3 regions of the Oceanicaulis sp. LC35 genome follow, and region 2 is predicted to be linked to each of the others. Evidence: predicted binding sites of a transcription regulator. Region 2 holds the regulator's gene; each other region holds the start of a gene.
The links. The regulator LexA, encoded in region 2, represses DNA repair genes until DNA is damaged. The targets are predictions, from matches to a motif close to ATGTTCCNCTTGTGTTCC.

Region 1 (10,264 bases), 310 kb from region 2:
GCCGGTGCGGCGGCCGGCGTCGATGACGACGCGCCGCTGTCTTGCGTCGCGGTCTCGGCTTCAGTCTCGGTTTCAGCTTCAGCACAGGCCGTCAGCATGAGGGCTGACAGGCAGGCGGTGGCGAACAGGGAGGCGGTGGTGCGCATCAGACGAATTTCTCCAGCAGACGGTCTTTGACAAGCTGCGGCACGAAGGGGTCGATATCCCCGCCCAGCTTGGCGATTTCCTTGACCAGACGCGAGGCGATCGCCTGGTGACGCGGGTCAGCCATCAGGAATACGGTTTCAATGTCCGCATTAAGGCGCTGGTTCATGCCCACCATCTGGAACTCGTACTCGAAGTCCGACACGGCGCGCAGGCCGCGAATGATGGAATTGGCGCCGACTTTCTCGGCGAAGTGCATGAGAAGCCCTTCAAACGGCAGCACCTCGATCTCGGTGTCGCCCGCCACGGATTCCGCCAGTTCGCGCGCCATCTCGACCCGCTCGTCAAAGCTGAATAACGGGCCCTTGGCGTCATTGCGCGCCACGCCAATGACCAGCTTGTCATAAAGCTTCACGGCCCGGCCGATAATATCCAGATGGCCGTTCGTAATGGGATCGAACGTGCCCGGATAGAGCGCGACGCGCTTTTTCATGGCTATACTCCCCGAAGCCGGGCCTGGTGGTGAAGCCCCGGTCTAGTTCTCGTCTTCCGGCGCATCCGGGGTGTTCGGGGCCTCGCCCTCTTCACCGCTCTCATCTGCGCTGGCGCCGTCCTCGCTCTCGGCGATGCGGACAACAGACACGACTTTTTCGCCTTCCGCCAGACGGATCAACCGCACGCCCTTGGTCGCACGCGCCGCGATCCGCACGGTGTCCACCGGGAAGCGGATCAGCTGACCGCCATCGGTGACCGCCATGACAGTGTCACCGTCGATGACAGGGAAACAGGCTGCGAGTTCCTTGACCTTGCTCATGTCGTGCGCCGCCACGCCCTGATTGCCGCGTCCCATGACGCGATAATCATAAGCGCTCGAGCGCTTGCCGAGGCCATCCTGAGCCACAGTCAGCACGAACTCTTCCGCCGCGCCCAGCTCGGCGATGCGTTCGGGGCTCAGCGCCACGTCTGCGCCGGCTTCGCCGTCTTCAGGCGCGCTGACGACAGCATCATCCTCTTCAAGCCCGGCGGCCCGACGCATGGCGTTGGCGTGCTTCATATAGGCGCGCGCCTCGTCGGTGGTGACGTCGATATGGTTCAGGATCGCCATGGAGATCAGGCGGTCATCGCCCTTCAGGCGGATGCCGCGCACGCCGGTGGAATTGCGCGACGCGAAGACGCGCACATCGCCCACCGGGAAGCGGATCGCCCGGCCGCCGGCCGAGACCAGCAGCACGTCCTGATCCTCATTACAGAGCCGCACGTCGAGGATTTTCGAGCCCTCTTCGTCCAGCTTCATGGCGATCTTGCCGTTGCGGTTCACCTGCACGAAGTCAGACAGCTTGTTACGACGCACCGTGCCCGCCGTGGTGGCGAACATGACGTCGTACTGATCCCAGCTCTCCTCATCCTCGGGCAGCGCCATCACCGAGGTGATCCAGGCGCCGTCATTGAGGCTGGGCAAGAGGTTCGTCAGGTATTTGCCCTTGGTGTTCGGCGCACCCAGCGGCAGGCGCCAGGTCTTGGTCTTGTAGACCATGCCGTCAGAGCTGAAGAACAGCAGCGGCGCGTGGGTGGACGCCACAAACAGCGTCGCCACGAAATCCTCGTCCTTCATCGCCATGCCCGCACGGCCCTTGCCGCCGCGGTTCTGGGCGCGATAGGTCGAGAGCGCGGTGCGCTTTACATAGCCGCCATGGGTCAGGGTGACGACCATGTCTTCGCGCGGGATCAGGTCCTCGTCCTCGATCCCCAGATCACCCTCGATGATCGCCGAGCGGCGCTCGACGCCGAAGCTGGCTTTGGAGTCCAGAAGCTCGTTGCGGATGATGTCGCGGATGCGGGTCGGGCTGCGCAGAATGTCCAGAAGGTCGGCGATCGTCTCGGCCAGCTTGTTGGCCTCATCCCCGATCTCGTCGCGGCCCAGCGCCGTCAGACGGTGCAGGCGCAGGTCGAGAATGGCTTTCGCCTGCTCTTCGGTCAGACGGATCTCGCCATCCTTGATCTGGGAGCGCGGGTCAGCGACCAGCTCCACCAGCGGCGCCACATCCTTGGCCGGCCAGGCCTTGTCGCGCAATTGCTGACGCGCGGTCTGCGGGTCGGGCGCGCGGCGGATCAGGGCGATGATCTCGTCGATATTGGCCACAGCCACCGCCAGACCGATCAAGACGTGGGCGCGGTCGCGCGCTTTCTTCAGGTCAAACTTGGTGCGGCGGACCACCACCTCCTTGCGGTGATGGATGAAGGTCTCAAGGAAGACGCGCAGGCCCGCCTGTTGCGGACGACCGCCGATCAGCGCCAGCATGTTGACGCCGAACGAGGTCTGCAGCGGGCTCCAGCGATAAAGCTGGTTCAGGATCACCTCGGCGTTGGCGTCCTTCTTCAGCTCGATCACCACGCGCACGCCGGAGCGGTCGGATTCATCGCGCAGATCGGAAATGCCCTCGACGCGCTTGTCGCGCACCAGCTCGGCGATCTTCTCGACCATCGTGGCCTTGTTCACCTGATAGGGAATCTCGTGAACGATGATGGCTTCGCGGCCCTGACGGATATCCTCGATCGAGGTCTTGGCGCGCAGGATGACCGAGCCACGGCCTTCCAGCAGCGCCTTGCGCGCGCCCGAGCGGCCAATGATCTCGCCGCCTGTCGGGAAGTCCGGCGCCGGCACGAACTCCAGAAGCTCGGTGTCGGTGATGTCGGGCTGATCCAGGAGCGCCACGGTGGCGTCCACCACCTCGTTGAGGTTATGAGGCGGGATATTGGTGGCCATACCCACCGCAATGCCCCCGGCGCCGTTGACCAGAAGGTTCGGATAGCGCGCGGGCAGCACCACCGGCTCTTGCTTGGAGCCGTCATAGTTATCGCGGAACTCGACCGTGTCCTTGTCGATATCGGCCAGCAGCGCTTCCGCCGGGTGATCCATGCGGATCTCGGTGTAACGCATGGCGGCGGGCGGATCGCCGTCCATGGAGCCGAAATTGCCCTGGCCGTCCATCAGGGGCAGGCCCATGGAGAAGGGCTGCGCCATACGCGCCAGGGCGTCATAGATCGCGCTATCGCCGTGCGGGTGATAGCGGCCCATCACGTCGCCGACGACGTTTGCAGACTTCTTGTACGCCTTGTCCTTGCTGTAGCCACCCTCATGCATGGCCCACAGGATGCGACGGTGCACCGGCTTCAGGCCGTCGCGCGCATCGGGAATGGCGCGGCTCACGATCACGCTCATGGCGTAATCGAGATAGCTGCGCTTCATCTCGTCTTCGATGGCGACCATCGGTCCGCCGGGCGCGGCGGGAAGGTCTTCATCCATGGGCGTTTCAGGGGGCAAATCGCTCAAAGTCGTTTCGTCCTGGCTGGCGCGCGCCCCTCACCCCTTAGGATGCGGCGCGCGAAAAGAGACGTTGGTCGGGCGCAGACAGGCGGAAACCGCCGTGAATCACCTGCGCACGGTTAGAGGATATGTCTAGCAAGGCCGGGAACGGGCGGCAAACGCGGCACGCGGCTGTGTCCACGGTTTCAATGCGGTTTTACGTTTAAGACCGGATATTCTGGAATTTCAGCCCTGAATTGACGCAGACGGGCTCGCATCCGCATCGATGTCGACTACGTTGAAGGTATAGCTTTACAGGAGACGTCCCCATGAAACGCCCCCTTCGCACCCTGACCTGCGCAGCCGCCCTGGGCGCCGCAGCCTTCAGCGTCCCGGCCTTTGCGGCTGACCATCACGGCACCGAAAGCCATCAGCCCAACGAAGCCTACGCCACGCTGATCGATCGTGAACGCAACGAGATCGGTCATGCCCGCTTCCAGCAAGGCCCGTCCGGCGTGCTGATCACCATTCAGCTCGACACCCAGAATGAGTCCGCCCCCGGCTGGCATGGCGTGCACCTGCACATGCTTGGCGATTGCTCGAATGACGACTTCACCAGCTCCGGCGGCCACATCAATCCGTCAGGCCACGACCACGGTCTTCTGAACGCGGACGGCCCGGACAATGCCGACCTGCCCAACATCTATGTGCACGAGGACGGCGCCCTGCGCGCTCAGGTCTTCACCGACCGCGTCAGCCTGCACGGCGAATACGACGCCCCGGCGCTTCTGGATGAAGACGGCTCCGCGCTGGTGATCCACGACAATGAAGACGATCATTCCACCCAACCCATTGGCGGCGCCGGCGCCCGCCATGTGTGCGGCGTGATCGAGGCGTCGCGCTAAATGCTGTCGCGGCGGGAGACCTTTACCGGGATCGGCGCTGGCGCGCTGGCGCTGACCCTGGCTGGACGCGGGATGGCGCAGGAAAGCCCCGAAGCGCTCTGGCGCGACGGGCCGGACCTGCCGATGCGGGTCCAGGAGATCTACCCCGCCGTGCTGGACGATGTGATCTATGTGGCGGGCGGGCTCAGCCCGGATGTGGGCGGAGGTCGCATCGGCGTCTCCGACCGCGTCTTCTCGCTGGCGCCGGACGCTGTGAGCTGGCGGGAGCGTCCGCGCCTGCCCGTCCCGCTGCATCACCCCAATCTGGTTGGACTTGAGGGCCTTGTGTACGCCGTCGGCGGCTTCACCGCCCAGACCGGCGGCCTCTGGGCGATGAGCGAGGGCGTGCGCGTTTTCGATCCCGACCGCAATCGCTGGCGCAATGGCCCCGCCATGCCCCAGCCCTATGCCGAAACGGTCGCTGTCGCAATCAATGGCCGTTTGCACGTGGTCACCGGGCGTCGCCCGGCCGGCCTCAGCAACAAGGCTTGGGGCGATCATGCCGACACGAACGCCCATATCGTGCTCGACCCCGCCGCTCAGGTCTGGACGACCGCCGCTCCGGCGCCGACCGCGCGCAATTCCGCCGCCGGCGCCGAACTGAACGGGCGCCTGCATGTGGTGGGCGGACGCACGGTATCTGGCGGCAATACGCCCGCTCACGAAGCCTATGACCCGCAAAGCGATAGCTGGGAGGTGCGTGCGCCCCTGCCCCAGCCCGAAGCCGGGCCGCGCGGCGCGGGCGGGCTCGCCTGCGCCAGCGTTGAAGGCGCGCTCTATGTGTTTGGCGGTGAGTGGTTCGACAATTCCGGCGGCGGCGTCTACGCGCAGGTCTGGCGCTATGATCCGCAATCAGACAGCTGGTCGGACATGGGCCGCATGCCCACACCGCGTCATGGTCTGGGCGCCGTGACGGTGCGCAATGTCATCGCTACCATCGCCGGCGCCGCCCAGCCCAGCGGCAATCAGACCACCGCCAAGCTCGACTGGTTCACGCCCTAGTCAGACGCCGGACAGTCCGCGCCTTCAGGCTGGCCAAGGCGCGGCGGTCCATCCGCCGCGATCTCCTGCCCGAGCAACCAGTCCAGCATGCCCTCTTCCAGCGCATTCCCTTGCGCCTCGGGCAAGTTGCCCCAGCCATGCCCCATGCACGGAATTTCCCAATACTCGAACGCGGTGTTTCCTGACGCGTCCAGCGCGTCCACCAGAGCCCGCGCGCTCTCAACCGGCGTGCCGTTGCGGTCCTTCTCGCCATGCACGATCAGGATCGGCATCGTATTGTCCTCAAGAAGGTGCACCAGTCGCGAATTGAGGCGTGTGGGCCAGACCGCCCAGCTATTGTCATGGCCAGACCAGGTCTCGCGCCAGGTGGGGTTGTCCTCCATCCGTTCAAACTGCGCGCGCAGATCGGCGATGCAGGCCTCACGCTCCTCGCCTGAAACGCGCTCCTCCGGGCAGGCCCAGAAATCCTCGAAATGCTCGGCCATGGTATAGCCGCCGCCCATGGCGCCCAGCACGGCGCGGGTCACTTGCGGGTAATAGGCGACCAGCTGGCTCGCGATATCGCCGCCGTCCGACCAGCCCCAGACCAGAAGCTCGCCATTCCACCAGTCTGCAGTGGCGCGCAGGTGCTGCAGCACGCGCAGATGGTCGAGCACACGATTGTCGATGGTGTAATGGCGCAGGAAGCCCTCAGTGCACTCCGAGCCGTAGGAAGCCTCCGGCGCCACGCCCGGCTTCTCCACCATCAGCCGGGCATAGCGAGCCGGGCGCTCCGGACCAGGACGGTAGTCATAGCGCATATTAGGGCGCAGCTGGCCCACACAGCTTGAGCCATCCACCAGCAAGAGGAGCGGTACGCGCTCACCGTCATCAGGATGGTCGAGATAGAAATGAAGATCGCGCTCATCCACGGTCTGGATCGTTCGGCTGTCCTCATAGACCCAGCCCGGATAGCCCTCAGGCACTTGCGTTTCAGCCTGAACGCTCACAAGCGCCAGAGCCATGATCATATTCAGCATGCCTGCCTCCCTGTTCTGAAAGGCAGGCTAGAAACTGCTCAAGACAGAACAACTTAATTCGAGGCAATCGGGATTAAACGTCCGCAAGGCACGAAAAAGCCCGGCGCGATGCGCCGGGCTTTTCATATCATCGATGGAACAAACCCTAGAACGGGATGTCGTCGTCCAGCGTGTCGGAGGTGAAGTCCTCGCGCGGGGCGTTGTTGCGCTGGCCGCCACCGCCCTGACCGCCGCCATAGCCGCCGCCGGAGCGATCATCCATCTGGTTATTGTTATAGCCGCCGCCCATGCGGTCGCCGCCGCCGCCTTCGCCGCGGCCATCGAGCATGGTCAGCTCGCCGCGGAAGCGCTGCAGCACCACTTCGGTGGTGTATTTGTCATTGCCGTCGCGGTCCTGCCATTTGCGGGTCTGAAGCTGACCCTCGACATACACCTTCGAGCCCTTCTTGAGATAGTTCTCGGCGACCTTGGCGAGGTTGTCGTTGAAGATCACGACGTTATGCCATTCGGTCTTCTCGCGGCGTTCGCCCGTGGACTTGTCGCGCCAGTTTTCCGAAGTGGCGATGCGCAGATTGACCACCGGGTCGCCATTGTTCAGGCGACGCACTTCGGGGTCCGCACCCAGATTGCCCACCAGGATCACCTTGTTCACACTGCCCGCCATGCCGCGTCTCCCGCTTGTCTTTCGCGTGGTATTTGTTCACATTCCGTTCCGCGCGTCAATTGAGGCGCGAGTCGGACGTTAACGAAGCCCATCCGGGCCTCTGAGTCCATCACCGGGCGCCGCTGTCGGCGCCTGAACGGTGGATAGCGGAGACCTTGAGGCCTAAGTAACGCCCGATACGCCGCCCGGCAGCCCGCCAGTGAAGGACTTTGCGTCATCCATGTCTGACAAGCTCAAAACCATTTCCGTGCGCGGCGCGCGCGAGCACAATCTCAAAGGCGTGTCGGTCGATCTGCCGCGCGACGAGCTGATCGTGTTCACGGGCCTGTCGGGATCAGGCAAGTCCTCGCTCGCCTTCGACACCATCTACGCCGAGGGCCAGCGCCGCTATGTGGAGAGCCTGTCGGCCTATGCGCGCCAGTTCCTGGAGCTGATGAGCAAGCCCGATGTGGATTCCATCGAAGGGCTGTCTCCCGCCATCTCGATCGAGCAGAAGACGACCTCCAAGAACCCGCGCTCGACCGTAGGCACCGTCACCGAGATCTATGACTATATGCGTCTTCTGTGGGCGCGGGTCGGCGTGCCCTATTCGCCTGCGACGGGCGAGCCGATCTCGGCCCAGACCGTCTCCCAGATGGTGGATCGTGTCACGGCGCTCGGTGAAGGCGCGCGATTGTATCTCTTGGCGCCCATCGTGCGGGGCCGGAAGGGCGAATACCGCAAGGAGTTCGCCGAGCTTCTGAAGCAGGGCTTTCAGCGCGTGAAGGTGGATGGCGAGTTCTACGCGCTCGAAGAGGCGCCCGAGCTCGACAAGAAATTCAAGCACGATATCGATGTCGTGGTGGACCGGGTGGTCACCAAGGACGGGCTGGAACAGCGCCTCGCTGACAGCCTTGAGACCGCCCTGCGGCTGGCGGACGGCATCGCCATGGCCGAGTTCGCGTCTGATCATGGCGAGCACAAGACCGGCGAACGGATCGTGTTCTCGGAGAAATTCGCCTGCCCGGTCAGCGGCTTCACGATTGAAGAGATCGAGCCGCGCCTGTTCTCGTTCAACAACCCGTTCGGCGCCTGCCCGTCCTGTGACGGTCTGGGCCAGAGCCTTGAGTTTGACGAGGATCTGGTGGTGCCTGACCGGGACAAGTCGCTCTATGACGGCGCAATTGCGCCCTGGAGCCGCGCCACCTCCAAGCTCTACCAGCAGACCTTGCAGGCCCTCGCGGACCATTACGGCGCCAGCATGTACACGCCCTGGCGCGATCTCGACAAAGCCTTCCGCAAGACGGTGCTCCAGGGCACGAAGGACAAGATCAAGTTCACCTATGAGGACGGGCTGCGCCAGTTCACCACCTCCAAGGCGTTTGAAGGGGTGATGCCGAACCTGCAGCGCCGCTGGCGGGAAACCGATTCCACCTGGGTGCGTGAGGATCTGGCGCGCTTTCAATCGAGCCAGCCCTGCGATGTCTGCCACGGCAAGCGCCTGAAGCCTGAAGCTTTGGCGGTAAAGATCGCCAGACACGACATTTCCGAAGCGGGCGAGAAATCCATCAAGGATGCGCGCGACTGGTTCGCCTCCATCGAGGAGACGCTGTCGCCCAAGGAGCAGGAAATCGCGCGCCGCATCCTGAAAGAGATCCGCGACCGTCTGAAATTCCTCGTCGATGTGGGGCTCGATTATCTCACGCTCAGCCGCGCCTCGGGCACGCTGTCGGGCGGGGAAAGCCAGCGCATCCGTCTCGCCAGCCAGATCGGCTCGGGCCTGACGGGCGTGCTCTATGTGCTGGATGAGCCCTCCATCGGCCTGCACCAGCGCGACAATACCCGCCTGCTCGATTCCCTGCGCGGCCTGCGCGATCTCGGTAATACCGTGCTGGTCGTGGAACACGATGAAGAAGCCATCGAGACAGCGGACTATGTCGTCGATCTGGGTCCGGCTGCGGGCGTGCATGGCGGTGAAGTGATCGCAGCGGGCACGCCGGCGGAAATCGCCGCCAATCCCAATTCGCTGACCGGGCAGTACATGTCCGGCAAGCGCATGGTGCCGGTTCCCGAACAGCGCCGCCCGGTGGATCTGAACCGCGCCGTGACCGTGAAGGGCGCGACCGGCAACAATCTGCAGAACATCGACGCAGCCTATCCGCTGGGCGTTCTGACCTGTGTGACGGGCGTGTCAGGCGGGGGCAAATCCACCCTGACCATCGAGACGCTCTACAAGGCGGCGGCGCGGCGGCTCAACAACGCCTCCCAGGTGCCCCTGCCCCACGATACGGTGGAGGGGCTCGATCAGGTCGACAAGATCATTGATATCGACCAGAGCCCGATCGGGCGCACGCCGCGATCCAACCCGGCCACCTATACCGGCGCCTTCACGCCGATCCGCGAATGGTTCGCCTCCCTGCCCGAAGCCCAGACGCGCGGCTACAAGCCGGGCCGCTTCTCCTTCAACGTCAAAGGCGGGCGTTGCGAGGCGTGCCAGGGCGATGGCGTGGTGAAGATCGAGATGCACTTCCTGCCCGATGTCTATGTCGAGTGCGATGTGTGTCACGGCAAACGCTTTAATCGCGAAACGCTGGAAGTGACCTTCAAGGGCAAGTCCATCGCCGATGTGCTGGACATGACCGTCGAGGAGGCCGCCGAATTCTTCAAGGCGGTGCCGTCGGTGCGCGACAAGATGGAGACGCTCAAGCAGGTGGGGCTGAGCTATGTGAAGGTGGGCCAGCCCGCCACCCAGCTCTCGGGCGGTGAAGCCCAGCGGGTGAAGCTATCCAAGGAACTCGCCAAGCGCTCGACCGGCAAGACGCTCTACATCCTCGACGAGCCCACCACCGGGCTTCATTTCGAGGATGTGCGCAAGCTGCTCGAAGTGCTGCATGAGCTCGTGGATCAGGGCAATACCGTCATCGTCATCGAGCACAATCTCGATGTCATCAAGACCGCCGACTGGCTGCTGGATCTGGGCCCTGAAGGCGGCTCAGGCGGCGGCGAGATCGTCGCCTGCGGCACGCCCGAGGACGTGGCCGAGGTGGAGGCGAGCTGGACCGGACGCTATCTCAAACCGCTTCTGGAGCGGGACAAGGCGCGTCAGGCGAAGCTGGCGGGGTAAGCGCGCCCTCCGCCGGGGCGGAGGTCAAAGCGGCCTCCGCCAGATAGCCGCGGATCACCAGCTGGAAAAGCGCAGCAAAGATCA
Region 2 (10,264 bases):
GGTAATCCGGCGCTGGAGCGGGATCTGAGCGGGGATGGGGCTGCTTTTCGCGCCCGCCATGACATCGCCGAGACAGATTCGTTACTCCTGATCCTCTTCGGTAGCCGCAAGTCCGAACTGACCCGTCTGCTCCCGCGCTTTGCGGATGCGGTGAAGCGACTGAAAATCGAGCATCCGGATATGAAGTTCGTCACCCCGCTCGCATCCTCTATCGCCGAGCAGGCGCGCGAGATGATTGCGGCTGAACCCGCGTTATCAGACCTGATCATCGTGGAGAGCGATGAGCGCCGTGACGCCTTCCACGCTGCAGATGTCGCTTTGGCCTGCTCAGGCACGGTGACGCTGGAACTGGCGCGACTGGGCGTGCCGACCGTAGCGGCCTATCGACTGGGCTGGTTGGCCTGGGCGGCGGCGCGTTTCTTCCTGATGAAGTCCAAATACATTTCGCTGGCCAATATCGCTGCGGATGAGATGCTGATTCCCGAGCATGTGCAGACCCAGTGCCGCGGCGATGTTCTGGCGCAAAGCGTTGGTGCATTGCTGGATGACCCGGCTCGCCGGTCGGACCTGTCCCGGCGCTTGCGTGAAGTCACCGATCATATGCGCGGCGAGGGCGGATCCCCCTCAGCGAACGCCGCCGCAGCGGTGCTCTCCCTGGTCTAGCGAAGTACATCCCGCTGTTGGGTCATGCCCTTGTGCTTCGTAACGTAGCATATATGCTATATTATGAAATTTAAGCAGGAGATGATCATGCGTGCTCAGGGACCGCTCCACGGATTTTACAAAGCGGACTCCAGTGACGATCCCCGAAAGGCGCAAGCCTGGGCGTCGATACCCAAACGGCGCGGTCTGGTGGTCGTGACAGTGATGGTGTTTGTGGTGTTCGCAATCATGCTGTCCGTCTTGATCGACGGCATCCTGAAGGCGCTCATTGATCAGGCAGGGTTCAGTCAGGTCATGATGGGGTTTGCGCCTGTTCTGCTGATCTGCGCGGTGGATGCCTTCTGGCTGGACAGGCTGGTGTTTCTCGCCAGTCGGCCAGGCTTCGCCGTGCCGGGTGAGCCCTATGATGAGCGCCAGCAAGCACTTGTCGCCATGGCGACCCGACAGGGATTGAAATTGGCGCTAGTGCTTTTGGCTATCGTCGCGGCGGTTGGCGCATCCCCCTTGCCCGCGGGATATGCAATCGGTGTCGGCCTGGCGTCGATCGCACTGGCCATGTCCGGCCCTCAACTGGTGCTGGCCTGGACGTTGAATGCGTCTGATTTCGATTTCTCTGGCGAAGAAGATGAGGACGCGGATGGCTGATCCCGTCGCTTTTCTGAACCGGGTGAAGACCTATCGCGTGGATCGCGGCCTGTCCCGTCAGGAACTCGCGACCCGGGTACAGGTGCATCCGCAAACCATTGGCGCTATCGAGCGGGGGCAGTTCAATCCCACGATCGAGGTGGCGCTCCGGCTCTCTGAAGCCCTTGGCGTCGGGCTTGATGCCTTGTTCACAAGGCGCGAATTCGGTCCGCTTTAAAGCTAAGGTGCAGATAAAAGAAAACCGGCGAAGCTTTTGCTTCGCCGGTCTTATTGGGTTCGAGGGAAAGCGCCTAGCGCTTGTCGATCCCCACGAAGTCGCGTTGCGTCGCGCCGGTGAAGGCCTGACGCGGACGACCGATTTTCTGGCTCGGATCCTCGATCATTTCCGACCATTGCGCGATCCAGCCGACGGTGCGGGCCAGGGCGAACAGCACGGTGAACATCTCGGTCGGGAAGCCCATCGCCTTCAGGGTGATGCCCGAATAGAAGTCGATGTTCGGATAGAGCTTCTTCTCGACGAAGTAAGGATCTTCCAGCGCGATCTTTTCCAGCTCCATGGCCACGGCCAGCAGCGGGTCATTGCGCACGCCCAGCTCGTCGAGCACGGCATGGCAGGTCTCACGCATCACTTTGGCGCGCGGGTCATAGTTCTTGTACACGCGGTGACCAAAGCCCATCAGACGGAAGGGATCGTTCTTGTCTTTGGCTTTCGCGACGTATTCGGGGATGTTGTCCACCGAACCGATCTCGTTGAGCATGTTGAGGGCGGCTTCGTTCGCGCCGCCGTGCGCCGGGCCCCACAGCGAGGCGATGCCGGCTGCGATACAGGCGAACGGGTTGGCGCCCGAAGAGCCCGCCAGACGCACGGTCGAGGTCGAGGCGTTCTGTTCGTGGTCGGCGTGCAGGGTAAAGATCTTGTCCATTGCGCGGGCGAGGGTCGGGGACACCTCGTATTTCTCGGCCGGGACAGCAAAGCACATCTGCAGGAAGTTCGACGCATAGTCGAGATCGTTCTGCGGAGCCACGAAGGGCTGACCGATGTGGTATTTATAGGCGCGCGCCGCGATGGTCGGCATCTTGGCGATCATGCGGTGAGACGCGATCAGGCGAGCCTGCGGGTCATTGACGTCGGTGGAGTCGTGATAGAAAGCCGACAGAGCGCCAACCGTGCCGACCATGATGGCCATCGGGTGCGCGTCACGGCGGAAACCGCGGAAGAACTGGTCGAACTGGTCGTGCAGCATGGTGTGACGACGGATCGTCCAATCAAACTCTTCGAGTTCCTTGGCGTTCGGAAGCTCACCGTTTTGCAGCAGGTAAGCGACTTCAATGAAGCTGGCGTTGTCGGCCAGCTGGTCGATCGGATAGCCGCGATACAGAAGCGTGCCTTCGTCGCCATCAATATAGGTGATCTGGCTTTCGCAAGACGCGGTGGAGGTGAAGCCGGGGTCAAAGGTGAAAACGCCCGCATTCTTGTACAGCGCGCGAATGTCGATCACGTCCGGACCGATAGAGCCGCCATATACAGGCAGGTCATAGGTCTCGCCGTTAATCGACAGCTGCGCGGAACCTTTCGGTTGAATCTTGTTTTCCATATCTCCAACCCCTTTTGTGTGGGTCATGATGGACGCGGCCTGAATAGGGGCGCGACCTAGTCCATCACGTCATTGAGCCGATCCAGAACTTCATCACGTCCCAGAACCGCCAGTACAAAACTCATGTCCGGCGCTGGCGCGCCGCCGGTGAGAGCCGCCCGAAGCGGTTGACCCACCTTGCCGAAGCCAACCTCTTCAGCCTCTGCGAAAGCGTTAAGCACATCGCCCAAAGCTGCTTCAGTCCAGTCCGGCGTATCCCTTAGCACGTCCGCAAGACGTGACAGACGCGCCTTGGCGTCATCATTGATCGCCTTGGCGGTTTTGCCCGTCAGTTCGATCGGGCGCGGACGAATAAGGAAATAGGATTGATCCTCCAGCTCTGCGAGGGTCGCTGCGCGTTCTTTCAGCACTTTCATCGCTGAAGAAACCCAGACTTTCGCCTGATCATCAAGACGCAGATCGTCGCGGCCTTGCAGGCGGTCCCAGAGCAGATCCGTCAGACGCGCATCCTCTGCGCGTTTCATATGCCAGGCGTTGACGCTCGACATCTTGTCAAAATCGAGCCGCGCCGGCGCCTTGCCCAGACCCTTGAGGTCAAAGGCGGCGGCCATGTCAGCATCGGTGAAATATTCCTGATCGCCCTTGGACCAGCCCAGGCGCAGCAGATAATTGCGCAGCCCTTCAGGCAGATAGCCCATATCGCGATAAGCTTCGACGCCCAGAGCGCCGTGACGCTTGGAGAGCTTCTTGCCGTCCGGACCATGGATCAGCGGGATATGGGCGAAGACCGGAATCTCCCAGCCCATCGCCTGATAGATCTGGGTCTGACGACCGGCATTGGTCAGGTGATCATCGCCGCGGATGATGTGGGTGACGCCCATATCATGGTCATCGACCACTACAGCGAGATTATAGGTCGGGTTGCCGTCGCCGCGCAGAAGCACGAGATCGTCAAATTCCTTGGCGCCCCAACGAACCTGACCCTGAACCGTATCCTCGATGACAGTGTCAGTATCCGCCGCACGGAAGCGCACCACGAAGGGGGCGTCCGCCGGCGCTTCTGAAGCATCACGATCGCGCCAGGGCGAGCGCAGGGCGCGACCTTCGGCGAAAGCCTGCTCGCGCAGCGCTTCGGTTTCTTCCGGCGTGCAATAGCAGCGGAAGGCCGCGCCTTTTTCGATCAGCGCGTCCACGACTTCACGGTGACGGTCTGCGCGGGCGAACTGTGACACGGCTTCGCCATCCCATTTCAGGCCCAGCCAGCTCAGTCCATCCAGAATCGCCTGCACGGTTTCATCGGTGGAACGCGCACGATCCGTATCCTCGATGCGAAGCTTGAATTCGCCGCCATTCGCCTGAGCGAACAGGGCGTTGAACAGCGCCGTACGCGCGCCGCCGATATGCAGATAGCCGGTCGGTGAGGGCGCGAAACGCGTGATGATTTTCATGGTGTCTTGCAATTGCGAATTCATGCTGCAGTGCGAAGGGAGGTGCTCTTTAGCACGCCAAAGCGTCTCCGTCATAGCCTCCGCCTGATGTTCACGCCATGATGAAGGTGTGAAATCGCTAAAGTTTCCACCTGTGGGGGAAATCCCAGACTTGCGCCGAGCCGTGACGGCTGGGCTGGGCGGCGCGTTGGCGCTCACAGTTCCAGACCCCAACCGCCTGATCCTGTGGGCGCCGGTGGCGCTGGCTGTCGGCGCAGCAGCCTATTTCTCATGGCCGTCAGAGCCGGGCTTGGCGCCGGTGCTGTTCGGGGCGGGACTGAGCTTTGTCGCGGGCATTGTCTGGTGGTTCAGACGGAACGTCCTCACACTTTATGCGCTCGTGCTTGTGAACTGCCTGACACTTGGCTTCGTTCTGTCTCGGGAGCGGGCTCATTCGCTGGGCGCGCCAGAACTTGGGGCCTTTCAGTCTGAACGCAGTGCAGAGGTCACGGGCTGGATTGAGCGGGTGGAGCGGCTTGAGGGGCGGGCGCGTCTTGTCATCCGGGTGCATGCGCTCGAGAATGCCGATACGCCGCCCTATCGGGTTCGTATCCGTGCGGGGCTCGCAGCGTTCGAGCCAGGCGATGCGATCCGCGTGCGGGCTCGCTTGTCGCCGCCATCCGCCCCGGTTGCCGCTGGTGGCTATGACCCGGCGCGTGCCGCCTGGTTCGATCAGATCGCTCTGACGGGCTACGCCATCTCGGACATGGAGCGCACCGAGATTGATACACGGGCGCCGCTCAGCCTGTCCCTGGCGGGCTTTCGCTGGCGTTTGTCTGAGCGGTTGCAATCTCAAACCGGGACGCGGACCGGAGCTGTCGCCGCCGCCTTGCTGACCGGGGAACGCGCCCGCGTCAGCACCGAGGACGCCGAGGCGTTACGTCTGTCAGGGCTTGGGCACATTCTGGCGATATCCGGCCTTCACATGGCGCTTTTTGCGGGCGGGGCGTACTGGCTGATCCGTCTGGTGTTTGCGATGTGGGAGCCTTGGGCGCGCGCGCATGACCCGCGCAAGCCGGCTGCTCTAGGCGCACTGATCGCCGCCAGCCTCTATTTGATCATCTCCGGGGCGGCGGTTTCCACCCAGCGGGCCTACATCATGGCCTTCGTCGTTCTGGTGGGCGTGTTGTTTGACCGTCAGGCTTTTTCCATGCGCTCACTGGCGCTGGCGGCGATCCTGATCCTGCTCATTGCGCCTGAAAGCGTCATTGAGCCCGGTTTCCAGATGAGCTTCTCCGCTGTTGCGGCCCTGATCGCCAGCTTTGACGCCTATAAGCGTTGGCGACCTGAATCCGGTCTGTCGTCATCCGTGTTTGGAAAGCTCAAGGATGCGCTGGCCGGGCTCAGCGCCACCTCGCTCATTGCCGGGGCGGCGACGGGGGCGTTCGCGATCTTTCATTTCCAGCGCATGGCCGCCTATGGCCTTATCGCCAACCTCCTCGCTATGCCGCTTTTTACGTTCTGGGTCATGCCGGCGGGCGGCGCGGCGCTCATCTTCTCTGTCGTGGGGATGGAGCGGCCCTTTCTGTGGATTATGGACCAGGGGCTGCGCCGGGTTCTGGATGTGGCGTACTGGGCGTCCACCATGGAGGGCGCTGTTGTGGGGGCGAATGCGGCGGACCCGGCGCTGGTGGCGCTCTACGGACTGGGCTTTGCGTGTCTGGTGATCGGGCTGGGATGGATGCGGGTGACCGGGGGGCTGCTGATCATGGCGGCGATGACGCTGTTCATGGTCCAGACCCCGCCCCAGATGATGATCACCGATGGCGGGGTGGTGCTGGCTCGCTTTGAGGGCGCGGAGGGCTACACGGTTACAGATCGCCGTCGCGGACGGTTCGATGCCCGGGTCTTTCTGCAGCGGGCCGGCGTCAGCGACAGCCCGGATCGCGCCGCCCTGAGCTGTGACAGTCTGGGCTGCACGGGGCGAACTTCAGACGGTTTGTTGCTGGCCGTGACAGCCTCCGCCGAAGCGCTGGAAGATGATTGCCATGAGGCGGACCTCATCGTTTTTGACGGGGAGGTTTCCGCCTGGCGCAAACGTCGTTGCGCGGCGCTGATTCTCGATACTGTCGCTCGGGAAGAGCTGGGCGGACTGGAGTTCTGGGTCCATGACGGGCAGGTCATCCGCATGCGCAGCGCGCAAGCGGCGCGCCGCAATCGCTTGTGGGGCGGCGCTTCCGGTTCCTGAGCGGACTAGAGCGCTTTCAGGCCGCGTTGCTGCATGCGCCAGAGCAGGGCGTCGATCCGGTCCTGACCGAAGAAGGGCTCGCCCTGAAAGACCATTAGGGGCACGCCCCAATGGCCGGCGGCGTCCTGATTGGCTTCGTTCTCGATGATTTGACTATCAATACGGTCTGATTGGGCATCTGATTGCGTGTTCAGCGTGTCCGGATCGAGCCCGGCGGCGCGGGCCGCGTCATCCAGTGCGCCATCCTCGGTCCAGGGCGTGTCATGTCCTGCAGCGCTTCCGCCCCAGATGCGGCGGCTGGCGTGGGCGATATAGGCCAGGCCGTCGCCGTCCTCGCAGGCCAGAACGCCCAGCTGGTTGAGATAGGCGATCCGCGGCTGTTCCGGGGCGATCTTGAGCGTATGGATGTCCTGTACGATCGGGTCAGGCGAGGGGGCGGAAATGGGCAAGCCCAGTCGTTCCGCCTCGCGCGCTACATCCACGATTACATAATGGATCCAGCGTGGATCCCGCTCTTCAAAGAATTCAGGGCTTCGAACCGCCAGCGGGCGCACGATGCGCACATTCACATTGAAGGCGTAGTGCTGACGCAGCTCTAAAAATCGCTGGGCGGCGATATAGCTGTAGGGGCTGCGGAAAGACCAGTAGAGGTCAAAGCTGAGCGGGGTGGCGTCGGTCATGAGCTGGCGTCCTCAGAAGGGTGCGCCAGACTACTGCCCCGAAAGCAGATCGCCTAGTGATAGCGACGGATAAGTCCCACAAGGCGACCCTGAACCTTCACCTCGTTCGGGCCGAAAATCCGGGTCTCATAGGCCGGGTTCGCCGCTTCAAGGGCGATGGAGCCGCCTTTCTTGCGCAGCTTTTTCAGCGTGGCTTCCTCGTCATGAACAAGCGCCACGACGATGTCGCCGGTATTGGCCGTGTCGCCGCGCTTGATGATCACAAGGTCGCCATCAAGGATGCCGGCCTCAATCATGGAGTCGCCGTGGACTTCGAGGGCGAAGTGTTCGCCGCCTGAAATCATGTCCGCCGGGACGGGCAGGCGGTCGGTTTCGTGCTGGATCGCCTCGATCGGCACACCGGCGGCGATCCGGCCAAGGACCGGCACTTCCACGCCATGGGTGCGCTCATCAGAGGTGGCGGAGCCGAAATCGGCGCTGACGACATTGGTCTTGGCAGGCGTGGACTGGGCGCTCGCGCCGCCAGAGGGCAGCTTGAGCACTTCCAGAGCGCGGGCGCGGTGGGCGAGGCGGCGGATGAAGCCGCGCTCTTCCAGAGCCGAGACCAGACGGTGAACGCCGGATTTGGAAGCGAGATTGAGCGCCTCTTTCATTTCGTCAAAGGAAGGCGACACGCCGTCTTCGGACAGACGTTTGTTGATGTAGAGCAAAAGCTCGTGCTGCTTTTTGGTCAGCATGATCGCCTCTTGGAACAAAATAGAAACTCTATAAGGGTGTTCTATGCATGTTCCGTCTTAACGTCAAGTGAAGGCCCGGTGTTATGCCCGACCAATCAGGGCGCGCGTCGCCGCTGTCACATCGTCCTGGCGCATCAGGCTTTCACCCACCAGCAACGCCTTGGCCCCAGCCTGTTGCAAACGCACGGCGTCGTCACGGGTGAAAATGCCGCTTTCGGCCACCAGAACACGGTCTTCACCCACCATAGGGGCAAGGGTTTCAAAGGTTTCAAGGCTCGTCTCAAACGTGCGCAGATTGCGATTGTTCACACCAACGAGCGGGCTGGGCAGGGCGAGGGCGCGCTTCATTTCCTCTGCGTCATGCACTTCGACCAAGGCATCCATGCCCCATTTGAAGGCTTCTTCGATCAGGGCGGCGGCGAGGGAATCATCCACGCTCGCCAGAATCACCAGAATACAGTCCGCGCCGAGCGCGCGTGATTCGGCGACTTGCCAGGGATCATAGAGAAAATCCTTGCGCAGGACGGGCAGGTCCACTGCAGCGCGTGCGGCGACCAGATAGTCGTCATGGCCCTGAAAACTGGGCTCATCGGTCAGAACGGACAGGCAGCTCGCGCCGCCGTCTTCATAGGCTTTGGCGAGGATGGGCGGATTGAAGTCCGCGCGGATCAGGCCCTTGGAGGGGCTGGCTTTCTTTACTTCGGCAATCAGGCCCAGACCGTTCGCGGCGGCATCGCGCTCCAATGCCGCCTTGAAACCGCGAACAGGGCTCGCATCCTGCGCCCGCTCGCACACCGCCTCATAGGATAGGCGGGCTTTGCGCTCGGCGACGTCAGCGCGCTTATAGGCTTCGATACGGGTCAGAACATCGCTCATTGCGGTCTCGTCAAATTGGTTCAGGCGTTGCTGGCGCGAACAAGGGCGTCGAGCGCCGCTTGCGCGCGGCCCTCATCAAGGGCGCTGGCGGCAAGCGCTGCACCCGATTTCAGATCATCAGAGAGACCGGCGAGTTTGAGCGCCGCAGCGGCGTTAAACAGCACGATATCGCGATAGGGGCCTGTGGCGCCTTTCAGAAGATCGCGGATCGCCTCGGCGTTCTCTTCAGGTTCTCCGCCCTTGAGATCGTCGAGACCTGCGCGGGGCAGACCGGCGTCTTCGGGCGTGATCTGGTATTCGCGGATCGTTCCATCAGGGAAGAGCTCGGCCACATGGCTGACGCCCGTGGTGGTGATTTCATCCAGCCCGTCTTCGCCATGCACAATCATCGCCGCTTCAGCGCCAAGACCCCGCAGGGCCTCGGCCATGGGAAGGAGCCATTTGCGATCAAACACGCCCAGAAGCTGACGCTTCGCGCCAGCCGGGTTTGAGAGCGGCCCCAGAAGATTGAAGATGGTCCGCACGCCCAGAATTTTTCGTGCCGGTCCCACATGGCGCACGGCGCCGTGATGGGCTTGTGCGAAGAGAAAACCCACGCGCGCTTGGGACAGAGCCGCTTCCACCTGAGTCGGTGAGGCGAAGAGGTTCACGCCGAGGCTTTCAAGCACTTCGGCGGATCCTGACTTGGAGGAGGCGGCCTTGTTGCCATGTTTTGCGACGACAGCGCCTGCGCCTGCAGCGACCAGAGCCGCAGCGGTGGAGATATTCCAGGTGCCGCGGGCATCCCCGCCGGTCCCGCATGTGTCTATGGCAGTGGCGGGGGCGGCAACAGGCGTCATCCGGGCGCGCATGGCCTTGGCGCCGATCATCAGCGCTTGCGGGCTTTCGCCCAGCGCGGTGAGGGCCAGCAGAAAGCCGCCAACCTCGACCGGGTCCGCCTGGCCATCCATAAGGGCGTCAAACGCCGCCTCAAGGGCGGCGGCATCCGGCTCCTGACCCTGCGCCAGGGCCTGAATGGCGGGGCGCATGCGGCTCATGCAGCTTGTTCCACAGTCATCCCTGCGAGGCGCAGGAAATTGCCGATAAGCGCATGACCATGCTCGGAGGCAATGGATTCGGGGTGGAACTGCACGCCGTGAATGGGGCGGGTCTTGTGCATCAGACCCATGATCTCACCGTCGGCGGTATGGGCGTTAGCGACCAGGTCAGTGCCGTCCGGCAGATCGACCGCGAGAGAGTGATAGCGTGTGGCGTTATAGGGCGAGGGCAGGCCCTCGAATACGCCGGTCCCGTCATGCTCGATAGGACTGGTTTTGCCATGCATGATGGCTTTGGCCTGAACCACCTTGCCGCCGAACACCTGACCAATGGACTGAAAGCCCAGACAGACGCC
Region 3 (10,264 bases), 440 kb from region 2:
GCTGGTTATAGAACGCGCCGGTGGCGGTGGCTTCACGCCAGGGCTCGACCGCACGCACTTCCAGCGGCGCCTGGGGCAGGGAGTCAAAGTATTGCGGCGCGACGTCCATCACCCGGTCGATGACGGCGGTGGCGCGGTCGAGATACTCCTGACGGCCTTCAGGCGTGTTGGGCAGCTGGAACTGCTCGGCGGTGCGCATATAGGCGAAGAAGTCCTGGACCGAGCCTTCAAAGCCGACCTGGGCCATGATCTCGCGCATTTCGCCATGGATGCGCTCAACCTCGGCCAGACCGCGTTCGTGGATCTGCTCGGCGGTCATGTCCGGAATTGTGGTGAACTGGGCCAGGGAGGCGGCGTAGGCGGCCTCGCCATCGGGCAGTTTCCACACGCCGTCCCGGTCGTCAGAGATCGCTTCCATGCGGTCAAGCGCCGCCATGTAACGCTCCATCGCCGGAACGTAGACGTTCAGCAGCGCATCTTCGGCGCGCATGATCAGGTCGGTCTTGGCGTCATCATCAATGTCCAGCGCGTCGACCTTCGCCTTGAAGTCGGCGAACAGGGCGCTGTCCTCGGCGCCGTCCTCGAACGGCGCGCCGGTCAGCTGGGACTGGGCCGATGCGGTCAGGCGCGGATAGGCGAACAGCGGCAGGGTGACGCCGTTGGCGGCGCGCTCTTCCGCTTGCGCGGTCAGGGTGTCGATCACTTCACCGATGCCATTCAGACGCGACACATAGGCCTCGGCATGGGCTTCTGACTGCACCTGATGATTGTTGATCAGGAAGGTGGTCAGGTCCGAGACGGAATCCCCCATGGGCGAGAAGACATAGCGGCTGTCGCGCACGGCGAACTGGCGCGCGTCGTTCTCGGCGATCTGGATCGCGAAATCGTAGGAGACCCGGCCAGCCTCGGTCAGATCGTCACGATCAAATTCGCGCTGCATTTCCTCGACACGGCGCTGAGCGCGCTCGTAATTCTCGATCTGCGCAGCTTCAGAGCGGTCATCCCATTGGCCATAAGCCTCGGTGTCCGCAATCATGCCCAGATAGGTCTGGATTTCGGGCGAGCGAGCCACCTCGTCCATGAAGGCGTCCTGGAAGCCTTCATACAGGCGGTCGGTTTCGCTCTGCGCCGCCTCGGACTGGCTGGCGGTGCTGGTCATGCTGGCGGCGTTCACGGCCACATGCGCGCCATCATGGGCATGAGCGCCTGCGGCCAGAAGCGCGGCGGTTGCGGCGCTGCAAAGAAGCATCTTGATCATTCTGGTCTCCCCGTTGGCGGCCCCCGGACCGCTGATCGAGCGCGCATGCTGCACCTTTGCGGGCTGTGCGCCAATCTGAGCGAACATGACAAATACTTTAGCCGACGCCTTTTGCGACGCTCAGAGCGTTCCGACTTTGCGCTTTGAGCCAGAATCCGTGCATGCTGGTCAGATATCCGCTCGCGCATCAGAAGGAAGCGCATCATGACCGCTGGCGAAGTCCTTGATATCGGCGCAGAAGCCATCTGGGTCATGCTGGGCATGGCCGCCCCGGTCATGCTGATCGGGCTGGCGGTTGGCGTCTTGATCGCCCTGTTTCAGGCTCTGACGCAAGTGCAGGAAATGACGCTGGTCTTCGTGCCGAAGATCATCGTGATCTTTCTGGCGCTGCTGATCTTCCTGCCGATGATGGGCGCGCTTCTGAACGGCTTCATGCAAACCATCGCTGACCGAATCGTCGCAGGCTGACGGCCATGCTGGCCGGTTTCGACATTTCCCTGAGCCTGTTCGCCGCCGCCATGGTGTTCGCGCGGATGGGCGGCATTCTGATGCTGATGCCGGGTATTGGTGAAACTTCCATTCCGGTCCGCTTGCGTCTGGCGTTCGCCCTGGCGTTCTGCTTCGTGATCGGCCCGATTGTCGCGCCGTCCCTTCCGGCGCCGCCGGACACGCTGGCGGGACTGGGCGTGACGATTGGCCTTGAAACCCTCATCGGGGTGATGATCGGTGCCGCCTCGCGCATCCTTCTGACCGCGGGCGCCATCGCCGGTCAGATCATCGGCTACCAGACCGGCCTCGCCATGGCGCAGTCCTTTGACCCCGCGCAGGGGCAGGCCGGGGTGCTGCCCGCCCAGTTCCTGAACCTCATCTTTATCGTGATTGTTCTGGTCACGCCCCTGCACCAGGAGATGCTGCTGGCGGCGGCGGGCTCCTATGAGCTGATGCCGGCGGGCCAGCCGCCCCTGTGGGGGGATGCGGCCTTCTGGGCGCTGGAGCTGTTCATCGACGCCTTCACCATTGGCGTCCAGATCGCCAGCCCGCTGATCGTGTTCGGCCTAGTGTTCTATTTGGGGCTCGGGGTGCTGTCGCGCCTGATGCCCCAGGCGCAGATTTTCTTCATCGCCATGCCGCTCAACATCCTGATCGGCTTTTCCATCATGGCCATGTCGCTGGGCGCCATGGTGATGCTGTGGACGGACCGCTATGAGCGGTTCGCCTCGACGCTGAACTGAGGCGGGCGCGATGGCGGAAGGCGAAGACAAGTCAGAAAAGACAGAAGAGCCGACAGACCGCAAACTCCGGCAGGCGCGGGAAGAAGGCGATGTTCCAAAATCCCAGGAAGTATCGGGCTGGTTCACCCTGACAGCCGGGCTGGCCATGCTGGCCTTTCTGGCTCCGGGCATGGTGCGAAACCTTGCGGAGATGCTGTTGGTGTTCCTGGCCGAGCCGCATGAGCTGGCGGTGGATCCCTCCGGCGCCGTGACGCTCGCGGCGGCGACCGCCATGCGCCTTGTGCTGGTGGTGGGGCTCGCCTTCGCCACGCTGCTGGTGGCGGCGATCTTCGGCAATCTTGTCCAGACAGGGGTGATGTTCACGCCCAAGAAAATCGCGCCCAAGCTCGACAAGCTCGACCCGATCAAGGGTTTGACCCGCATGTTCGGGCCCGAGGGCTGGATGAACTTCTTCAAGGGCGTCGGCAAGATGACGATTGTCGGCCTCGCCATCGCCGCCGTGCTCTGGCCCCGGCGCAATGAACTGGCGGTGCTGCCGGGCGTGGCGCCGATCGGCATTCTGCAGGAGGTCTACTCCGCAGCCATCCAGCTGATGATCGCCGCGCTGATCGCCTACACGGCCATTGCGGTTCTCGATTTCCTGTTCCAGCGCAAGCAGTACATCGACCGTCACAAGATGAGCCGCAAGGAAATCCGTGACGAGATGAAGGACACCGAAGGCGATCCCATGATCCGCGCCAAGCTGCGTCAGATCCGGCAGGAGCGGGCGCAGCGCCGGATGATGGCGCGGGTGCCGGACGCCGCCGTGGTGATCACCAACCCGACCCACTATGCCGTGGCGCTGGAGTATGAGCAGGGGCGGACCCCTGCGCCCATCTGTGTGGCCAAGGGCACGGACGAGGTCGCCTTGCGCATCCGGGCGCTGGCCGAGGAACACAATATTCCGATCGTCGAGGATCCGCCTCTGGCGCGCGGCCTGTTCGCCAGCGTGGAGCTGGAAGAAGTCATCCCGCCCGAACATTTCAATGCGGTGGCCAAGGTTATCGGCTATGTTCTGATGCTGGCGGGCAAGGGGCCGAAATCCTGACCGCAGCGCTTTTTGGCGCGCGCCGGAAATTCAGGACCCTCACGCTGAAGTATGGTTAACTTTAACCTGTGATGCTGCGCGTTCGAATCGTGGACTCGCCTGCGCCAACCCCGGCCTGAACCCTTCGGAGCCTGTCATGTCAGACCTCCCGCTTTCCGCTCAACATGCGTCCCCCGCAGATGAGGCGACGCCCGCAGCTGCGCCTCGCAAGTCCGAGGACGCCGCGCAGGCGGAAAGCCCGCTGACCCGGCCTCTGACCCGGCTCATCTTCTGGACCGCCAGCCTGGGCGCCCTGATCGCTGCGGCGGTGGCGATCTTTGCGGGCGCGGGAGCGGGCTGGAATGGTGTGATCCTTCTGTCCGGCATCGCTTCGGTCGCGCTGCTGCTGATGTATGCGCTGGCGGCGGGCGAGACGGCGGGGCGGTCCCTGATCGATTCAGCCGATCGCAAACGCGCGACGGGCGGGCAGGCCGCCCATGCCATGGCGGTCTGGCCGGATCCTGTGCTGATCACCGACCCCCAGGGCCGCGTGGCCTGGGCCAATGCAGCCTATGTCAAACTGGCCGAGGCGCTGGCGGGCGCCGCGTCTGACGGCACGCCGGCTGTGCCCGAGCGCCTGTTCAGCGGATCGGGCGCCGGCGCGGTCTATCGCCTCAATCGCGCCGCCTCTGCGGGTGAACGCGCCCGTGAAGTGGTCGGGCGCATCCCGCTCGGGGGCGGGGAGAGCGTGGTCTATGCCGCAGATGTTTCCGTGCTCGACGATGGCGGCGTGCTCTGGCGGTTCTCGGAACTGCGCGACGATGGCCCGCTAGAGGCTGAAGAGACGCCGGACTGGGCCGATCATGCCCCGGCCGGCCTGTTCAGCGCCGACGCTGAAGGCCGCATTCTTGCGGCGAACGCGACTTTGCGTCATTGGCTGGGCGTTAGTGACGAGGCGGCCCTGAAGCTGCAGGACATCACCTCGGGCGACACCGCCGCTGCCTTTGCTCAATCGCGCGGGGCGGAGGGCGTGATGCGTCTGGATGCCCGTCTGAAGAACGCTGAGGGCGAAGAAACCCCGGTGGTGATCTGCGTCAGCTGGAATGATGACCGCCCCGCCAAGGCGCGCGCTGTGGTCTATGAGCAGTCCCTGACCGGCGCGCCCGCGGGGGTGGCGGCGCCGGCCGGCGTGCAGGAGACCTCTCCGGTGGGCACCGCATTGGCGGGCGGCTCCTTTGATGAAATGTTCGCGACGGCGCCCTTCGGCGTGGCGCGTCTGGATGATGCGGATCCTGCGGTTGCCGTGATCGAGGACGCCAACCCGGCGCTTCTGAAGCTGTCAGGCGGGGCCGCTGTACCCGGCGCGACGTTTGAATCCCTGTTCGAGATCGGCGGCGATGGCCGGATCGACAATGTGCTGGGCTCGGCGCTCGCCGGTCGCGGTGAACCCAGTGAAGTGCGCCTGAAGGCGGGCGAGGACGGCGAGCGCGCGGTGCAGGTCTTCCTGTCGCCCTCCCGCGACGGCAAGCGCGTTGCCTATGTGGTTGATATTTCCTCCTGGAAAGCGCTGGAGCAGCAGGTCGCCCAGGCGGGCAAGATGCAGGCCGTCGGTCAGCTCGCCAGCGGTGTGGCGCACGACTTTAACAACATGCTCACTGCGATCCGCCTCAATGTCGGCGAGCTGCTGAACCGTCACCCGGTGGGTGATCCGTCCTATCAGGACCTGCAGCAGATCAACTCCACCGTCACCCGTCAGGCGGGGCTGGTGCGCAAGCTGTTGGCGTTCTCGCGCAAGCAGACCTTCCGCAATACCGTCTTTGATATTTCCGACGTCCTGTCTGATTGCTCGATCATGCTGGGCCAGATTCTGGAAGAGACGGTGCGTCTGGACATCAAGCATGGCCGTGATTTGCCGCTGGTCCGGGCCGACCGCAACCAGATCGACAATATCCTCGTCAATCTCGCGACCAATGCGCGGGACGCCATGAAGTCCCAGGGCGGCGGCGTTCTGACCATCACCACCGAGGCGGTGAGCGCCGAGGATGTGGCCCGTGCAGGGGCGCCGAACCCGAAAGACGGCGACTGGGCGGCGATCCATGTGTCCGATACGGGCACCGGCATGGACGAGGCGACCCTGAAGAAGATTTTCGAGCCCTTCTTCACCACCAAGGAGGCCGGGCAGGGCACCGGGCTTGGCCTCGCCACCGTTTATGGCGTGGTCAAGCAATCAGGCGGTTTCCTGTTTGTGGATTCCGAAGTCGGCAAGGGCACGACCTTCCATATCTATCTGCCCGGCCATGTGCCGAGCGAGGAAGAGCAGACCGAGCTGGCGCGCGAGGAAGCGGCCAAGACCGCCGAGCCTGTTCCGTCTGATCTGGCGGGCAAGGGGCGCATCCTGTTCGTCGAGGACGAGGACGCGGTGCGCGCCATCGCCGCCAAGACGCTGGTGCGTCGCGGCTATGATGTCGTGGAAGCCTGTGACGGCGAGGAAGCGCTGGAAATTCTGGAAGAAGAGCCCGAGAGCTTCGACCTTCTGATTTCCGATGTGGTGATGCCGGGGCTTGATGGGCCGGGGCTTCTGAAGGCCGGGCGTCATCTGCTGGGCAATGCGCGAATCGTCTTCATCTCCGGCTATGCCAAGGAAGAATTCTCCGACACGCTGTCAGACGATCTCGAGATTTCCTTCCTGCCCAAGCCGTTCGATATCCAGCAACTCGCCGAGCGTGTGAAGGAAGAGCTGGCGGCGCGACAACGCGCCTAAAGCCCTGATCGCGCTGGGGCGCCTGCCGCTGTTCTCATGCGGAATATGTTCCTGTTGCGTTCCTGGAACAAAATAAGTACGGTTGGCTTCATTGCCCGACTCGGTCGGGCGTGAAATAAGGAGGGCCGACCTGATGGCACAGTCAAATCTGCGCGTGGTGAAAGACGGCGACATGGATAAACAAAAAGCGCTTGAAGCGGCCCTGACTCAAATCGATCGCGCCTTTGGCAAAGGCTCGGTGATGAAGCTGGGCGCCAAGCCGGACCAGGACATTCAGGCGATTTCCACCGGCTCTCTGGGCCTGGATATCGCGCTGGGCGTGGGCGGCCTGCCCAAGGGCCGGATCGTGGAAATCTACGGCCCGGAAAGCTCGGGCAAGACGACGCTCGCCCTGCACACCGTGGCGGAATGTCAGAAGGCGGGCGGCACCGCAGCCTTTGTGGACGCCGAGCACGCGCTTGACCCGGTCTATGCCCGCAAGCTCGGGGTGGATGTGGGCGAGCTGCTGGTCTCCCAGCCGGATGCCGGCGAGCAGGCGCTCGAAATTGCCGATACGCTGGTGCGTTCGGGAGCAATTGACGTGCTGGTGATCGACTCCGTGGCGGCTTTGACCCCGCGCGCCGAGCTCGAGGGCGATATGGGCGATTCCCTGCCCGGTCTTCAGGCCCGCCTGATGAGCCAGGCGCTGCGCAAGCTGACCGCCTCGATCTCCAAGTCCAAATGCCTGGTGATCTTCATCAACCAGATCCGCATGAAGATCGGCGTGATGTTCGGCTCGCCCGAAACCACGACCGGCGGTAATGCGCTGAAATTCTACTCCTCTGTGCGTCTGGACATCCGCCGCATCGGCGCGATCAAGAACCGCGATGAGGTGATCGGCAACCAGACCCGCGTCAAAGTGGTCAAGAACAAGGTGGCCCCGCCCTTCCGCGAGGTCGAGTTCGACATCCTGTACGGCGAAGGCATTTCCAAGACCGGCGAGCTGCTGGATCTGGGGGTGAAGGGCAATATCATCGAGAAGTCGGGTTCCTGGTATTCCCACGACTCCGAACGCATCGGTCAGGGCCGCGAGAACGCGCGTCAGTTCCTGCTCGACAATCCCGAGATTGCAGACCGGATCGAGGCGCAGGTGCGCAAGAATGCGGGCCTCATCGCGGATGAGCTGCTGGTGGGTCCGGGTGAGGATGATGATCTGGACGACGAAGCCACCGGCTAGGGCTGCGTTTAAACTGCCGCATCACCCCTGATTTCGGTGATGAATCTACAACGGGCGCTTGGCTTGACCGGGCGCCCGTTCGTATATGGGGGAGAACCGATATCCAAAGGCCGCCGCTTGAGCAGGCGGCCTTCCTCTCAAACGCCGCGCGCCAGCGCCCGGAGTGCCCCATGACCGCCTTGCGCGATATCCGAAGCCAGTTCCTCGATTTCTTCGCCAAAGAAGGCCATGAGATCGTCCAGTCCGCGCCTCTGGTGCCGCAGGATGATCCCACCTTGCTGTTCGTGAATGCGGGCATGGTGCCGTTCAAGAACGTGTTCACCGGGGCTGAGCGTCGCGATTATGTGCGCGCCACCAGCTCGCAGAAATGCGTGCGCGCCGGCGGCAAGCACAACGACCTGGATAATGTGGGCTATACGGCCCGCCACCACACCTTCTTTGAAATGCTGGGGAATTTCTCTTTCGGCGACTATTTCAAGGACAACGCCATCGAGTTCGCCTGGAAGATGGTGACCCAGGAGTTTGGCCTGCCCAAGGACAAGCTGCTGGTGACGGTCTATTCCGAGGATGAGGAAGCCGCGGGCCTGTGGCGCAAGATTGCGGGCCTGTCTGATGACCGTATCATCCGTATCTCCACCTCGGACAATTTCTGGTCCATGGGCGATACCGGCCCGTGCGGTCCGTGCTCTGAAATCTTCTTTGATCACGGTGAGAACATCTGGGGCGGCCCTCCGGGCTCACCCGAAGAAGATGGCGACCGCTTCATCGAGATCTGGAACCTCGTCTTCATGCAGTTCGAGCAGCAGGCGGGCGGTGAGCGCATCAACCTGCCCAAGCCCTCGATCGACACGGGCATGGGCCTTGAGCGCATCGCGGCCGTGCTGCAGGGCGTTCACAACAACTATGATGTCGACCTGTTCAAGACGCTGATCAACGCCTCTGAAGACGCGCTGAAGGTGAAGGCCGAGGGCGATGCGCTGGCGAGCCACCGGGTGATCGCCGACCATTTGCGCTCCACCTCCTTCCTGATTGCGGACGGCGTGACGCCGTCCAATGAAGGCCGGGGCTATGTGCTGCGCCGGATCATGCGCCGCGCCATGCGCCACGCGCACCTTCTGGGCGCTAATGAGCCGGTCCTCTTCGGTCTGGCGAAAACCCTGTCTGACGAGATGGGCGAAGCCTTCCCCGAACTGCCGCGCGCCCTGCCGGTGATCGAGGAGACCCTGCGCGGCGAGGAAGAGCGGTTCCAGCGCACGCTGGGCCGCGGTCTGACCCTGCTTGATGAAGCCACCGCCAACCTCAAGGAAGGCGATGCGCTGCCGGGCGAGACCGCGTTCAAGCTTTATGACACCTATGGCTTCCCGCTGGACCTGACTGAGGATGCGCTTCGCACCCGTGGGCTGAGCGTGGATCATGCCGGGTTTGACGCGGCCATGGAGCGCCAGCGCGCCGATGCCCGCGCCAGCTGGACCGGGTCCGGCCAGGCGGCGCCGGATGCGCTCTGGTTCGAAGTCCGCGACCGTCTCGGCGCAACCGATTTCACGGGCTATCAAAATCATGACGGCCAATCGGAGCTGACCGCCATCATCGCCGATGGCGCCGAGCAGTCCGCGCTGTCGTCCGGGCAGGGCGCGGAGCTGATCTTCAAATCCACCCCCTTCTATGCCGAAGGCGGCGGTCAGATCGGTGATGCGGGCGCCATCACTTTCGACAATGGCGCGACCTTCACGGTCACCGACGTGCAGAAACGCGCAGGCTCGATCTACGCCCATATCGGCGTTCTGGAAGGCGGTTCGATCAAGGTTGGCGATACGGCCGCTCTGAACGTGGATGCCGAGCGCCGCACGAAAGTGCGCGCCAACCACTCCGCCACGCACCTGTTGCACGCCGCCCTGCGCGATGTGCTCGGCCCGCACGTCACCCAGAAAGGCTCCTATGTGGGGCCGGACCGTTTGCGGTTTGACTTCTCCCACGCCAAGGCGCTGACCGAGGCGGAGACCCGGGCCATCGAGGCGCAGGTCAATGCGGTGATCCGTCAGAATGCCGAGGCGAAAACCGCCGAAATGACGCCCGAGAAGGCGATCGAGGCGGGCGCGCTGGCGCTCTTTGGCGAGAAGTATGGCGAGACCGTGCGCGTGCTGGCCATGGGCTCTTCGCTCAAGTCTGATGACAAGGCCTATTCGGTCGAGCTGTGCGGCGGCATCCATGTGAACCGCACCGGCGATATCGCCCTGTTCAAGATCGTGGGTGAAAGCTCCGCCGCCGCCGGCGTGCGTCGCCTGGAAGCGGTGACGGGCGAAGCGGCGCGGCAATGGCTCGAGACCGAAGCGAACAAGGCGAAAGACGCGGCAGCGGCCCTGAAAGTGCCGACCGTTGAGCTGGTGGAACGCATCGAGGCGCTGCAGGCCGAGCGCAAGACGCTGGAGCGTCAGCTCGCAGAAGCCAAGAAACAGCTCGCCATGGGCGGGGGCGGCGGCGCTGCGCCGGCCGGTCCTGAAGAGATCAATGGCGTCAAGCTGATCGCCCGCGTTGTCGAAGGCGTTGGCGGCAAGGATCTGCGCGGTCTCGTGGATGAGGCCCGCAAGCAGATGGGCTCGGGCATCGCCGCCTTTGTGGGCGTCAATGAAGGCAAGGCGGCGCTGGCTGTGGGCCTGACCGATGACCTTGTGGGCTCGATGAGCGCGGTCGATTTTGTGCGTGCAGGCTCTGCCGCCGTGGGGGGCAAGGGCGG

Region 1: the regulator LexA is predicted to act here: its motif matches at 7,110-7,127, upstream of uvrA (excinuclease ABC subunit UvrA).
Region 3: the regulator LexA is predicted to act here: its motif matches at 6,363-6,380, upstream of recA (recombinase RecA).

Annotation. Positions count from the first base shown of each region.
Region 1 covers NZ_CP170485.1:1,091,833-1,102,096, reverse strand. Annotated here, with positions in the region: gene ACFELO_RS05185 (peptidylprolyl isomerase) at 1-146, opposite strand, end outside; gene coaD (pantetheine-phosphate adenylyltransferase) at 146-637, opposite strand; gene gyrA (DNA gyrase subunit A) at 680-3,448, opposite strand; gene ACFELO_RS05170 (superoxide dismutase family protein) at 3,778-4,353, shown strand; gene ACFELO_RS05165 (Kelch repeat-containing protein) at 4,354-5,394, shown strand; gene ACFELO_RS05160 (alpha/beta hydrolase family protein) at 5,391-6,413, opposite strand; gene ssb (single-stranded DNA-binding protein) at 6,559-7,077, opposite strand; gene uvrA (excinuclease ABC subunit UvrA) at 7,298-10,180, shown strand; gene ACFELO_RS05145 (hypothetical protein) at 10,128-10,264, opposite strand, start outside.
Region 2 covers NZ_CP170485.1:1,397,278-1,407,541, forward strand. Annotated here, with positions in the region: gene lpxB (lipid-A-disaccharide synthase) at 1-663, shown strand, start outside; gene ACFELO_RS06595 (hypothetical protein) at 751-1,308, shown strand; gene ACFELO_RS06600 (helix-turn-helix transcriptional regulator) at 1,301-1,525, shown strand; gene gltA (citrate synthase) at 1,599-2,903, opposite strand; gene gltX (glutamate--tRNA ligase) at 2,960-4,375, opposite strand; gene ACFELO_RS06615 (ComEC/Rec2 family competence protein) at 4,503-6,578, shown strand; gene ACFELO_RS06620 (2-hydroxychromene-2-carboxylate isomerase) at 6,584-7,258, opposite strand; gene lexA (transcriptional repressor LexA) at 7,312-7,995, opposite strand; gene trpC (indole-3-glycerol phosphate synthase TrpC) at 8,077-8,871, opposite strand; gene trpD (anthranilate phosphoribosyltransferase) at 8,892-9,908, opposite strand; gene ACFELO_RS06640 (anthranilate synthase component II) at 9,905-10,264, opposite strand, start outside.
Region 3 covers NZ_CP170485.1:958,746-969,009, forward strand. Annotated here, with positions in the region: gene ACFELO_RS04485 (DUF885 domain-containing protein) at 1-1,258, opposite strand, end outside; gene fliQ (flagellar biosynthesis protein FliQ) at 1,463-1,726, shown strand; gene fliR (flagellar biosynthetic protein FliR) at 1,732-2,490, shown strand; gene flhB (flagellar biosynthesis protein FlhB) at 2,501-3,577, shown strand; gene ACFELO_RS04505 (ATP-binding protein) at 3,714-6,317, shown strand; gene recA (recombinase RecA) at 6,451-7,533, shown strand; gene alaS (alanine--tRNA ligase) at 7,704-10,264, shown strand, end outside.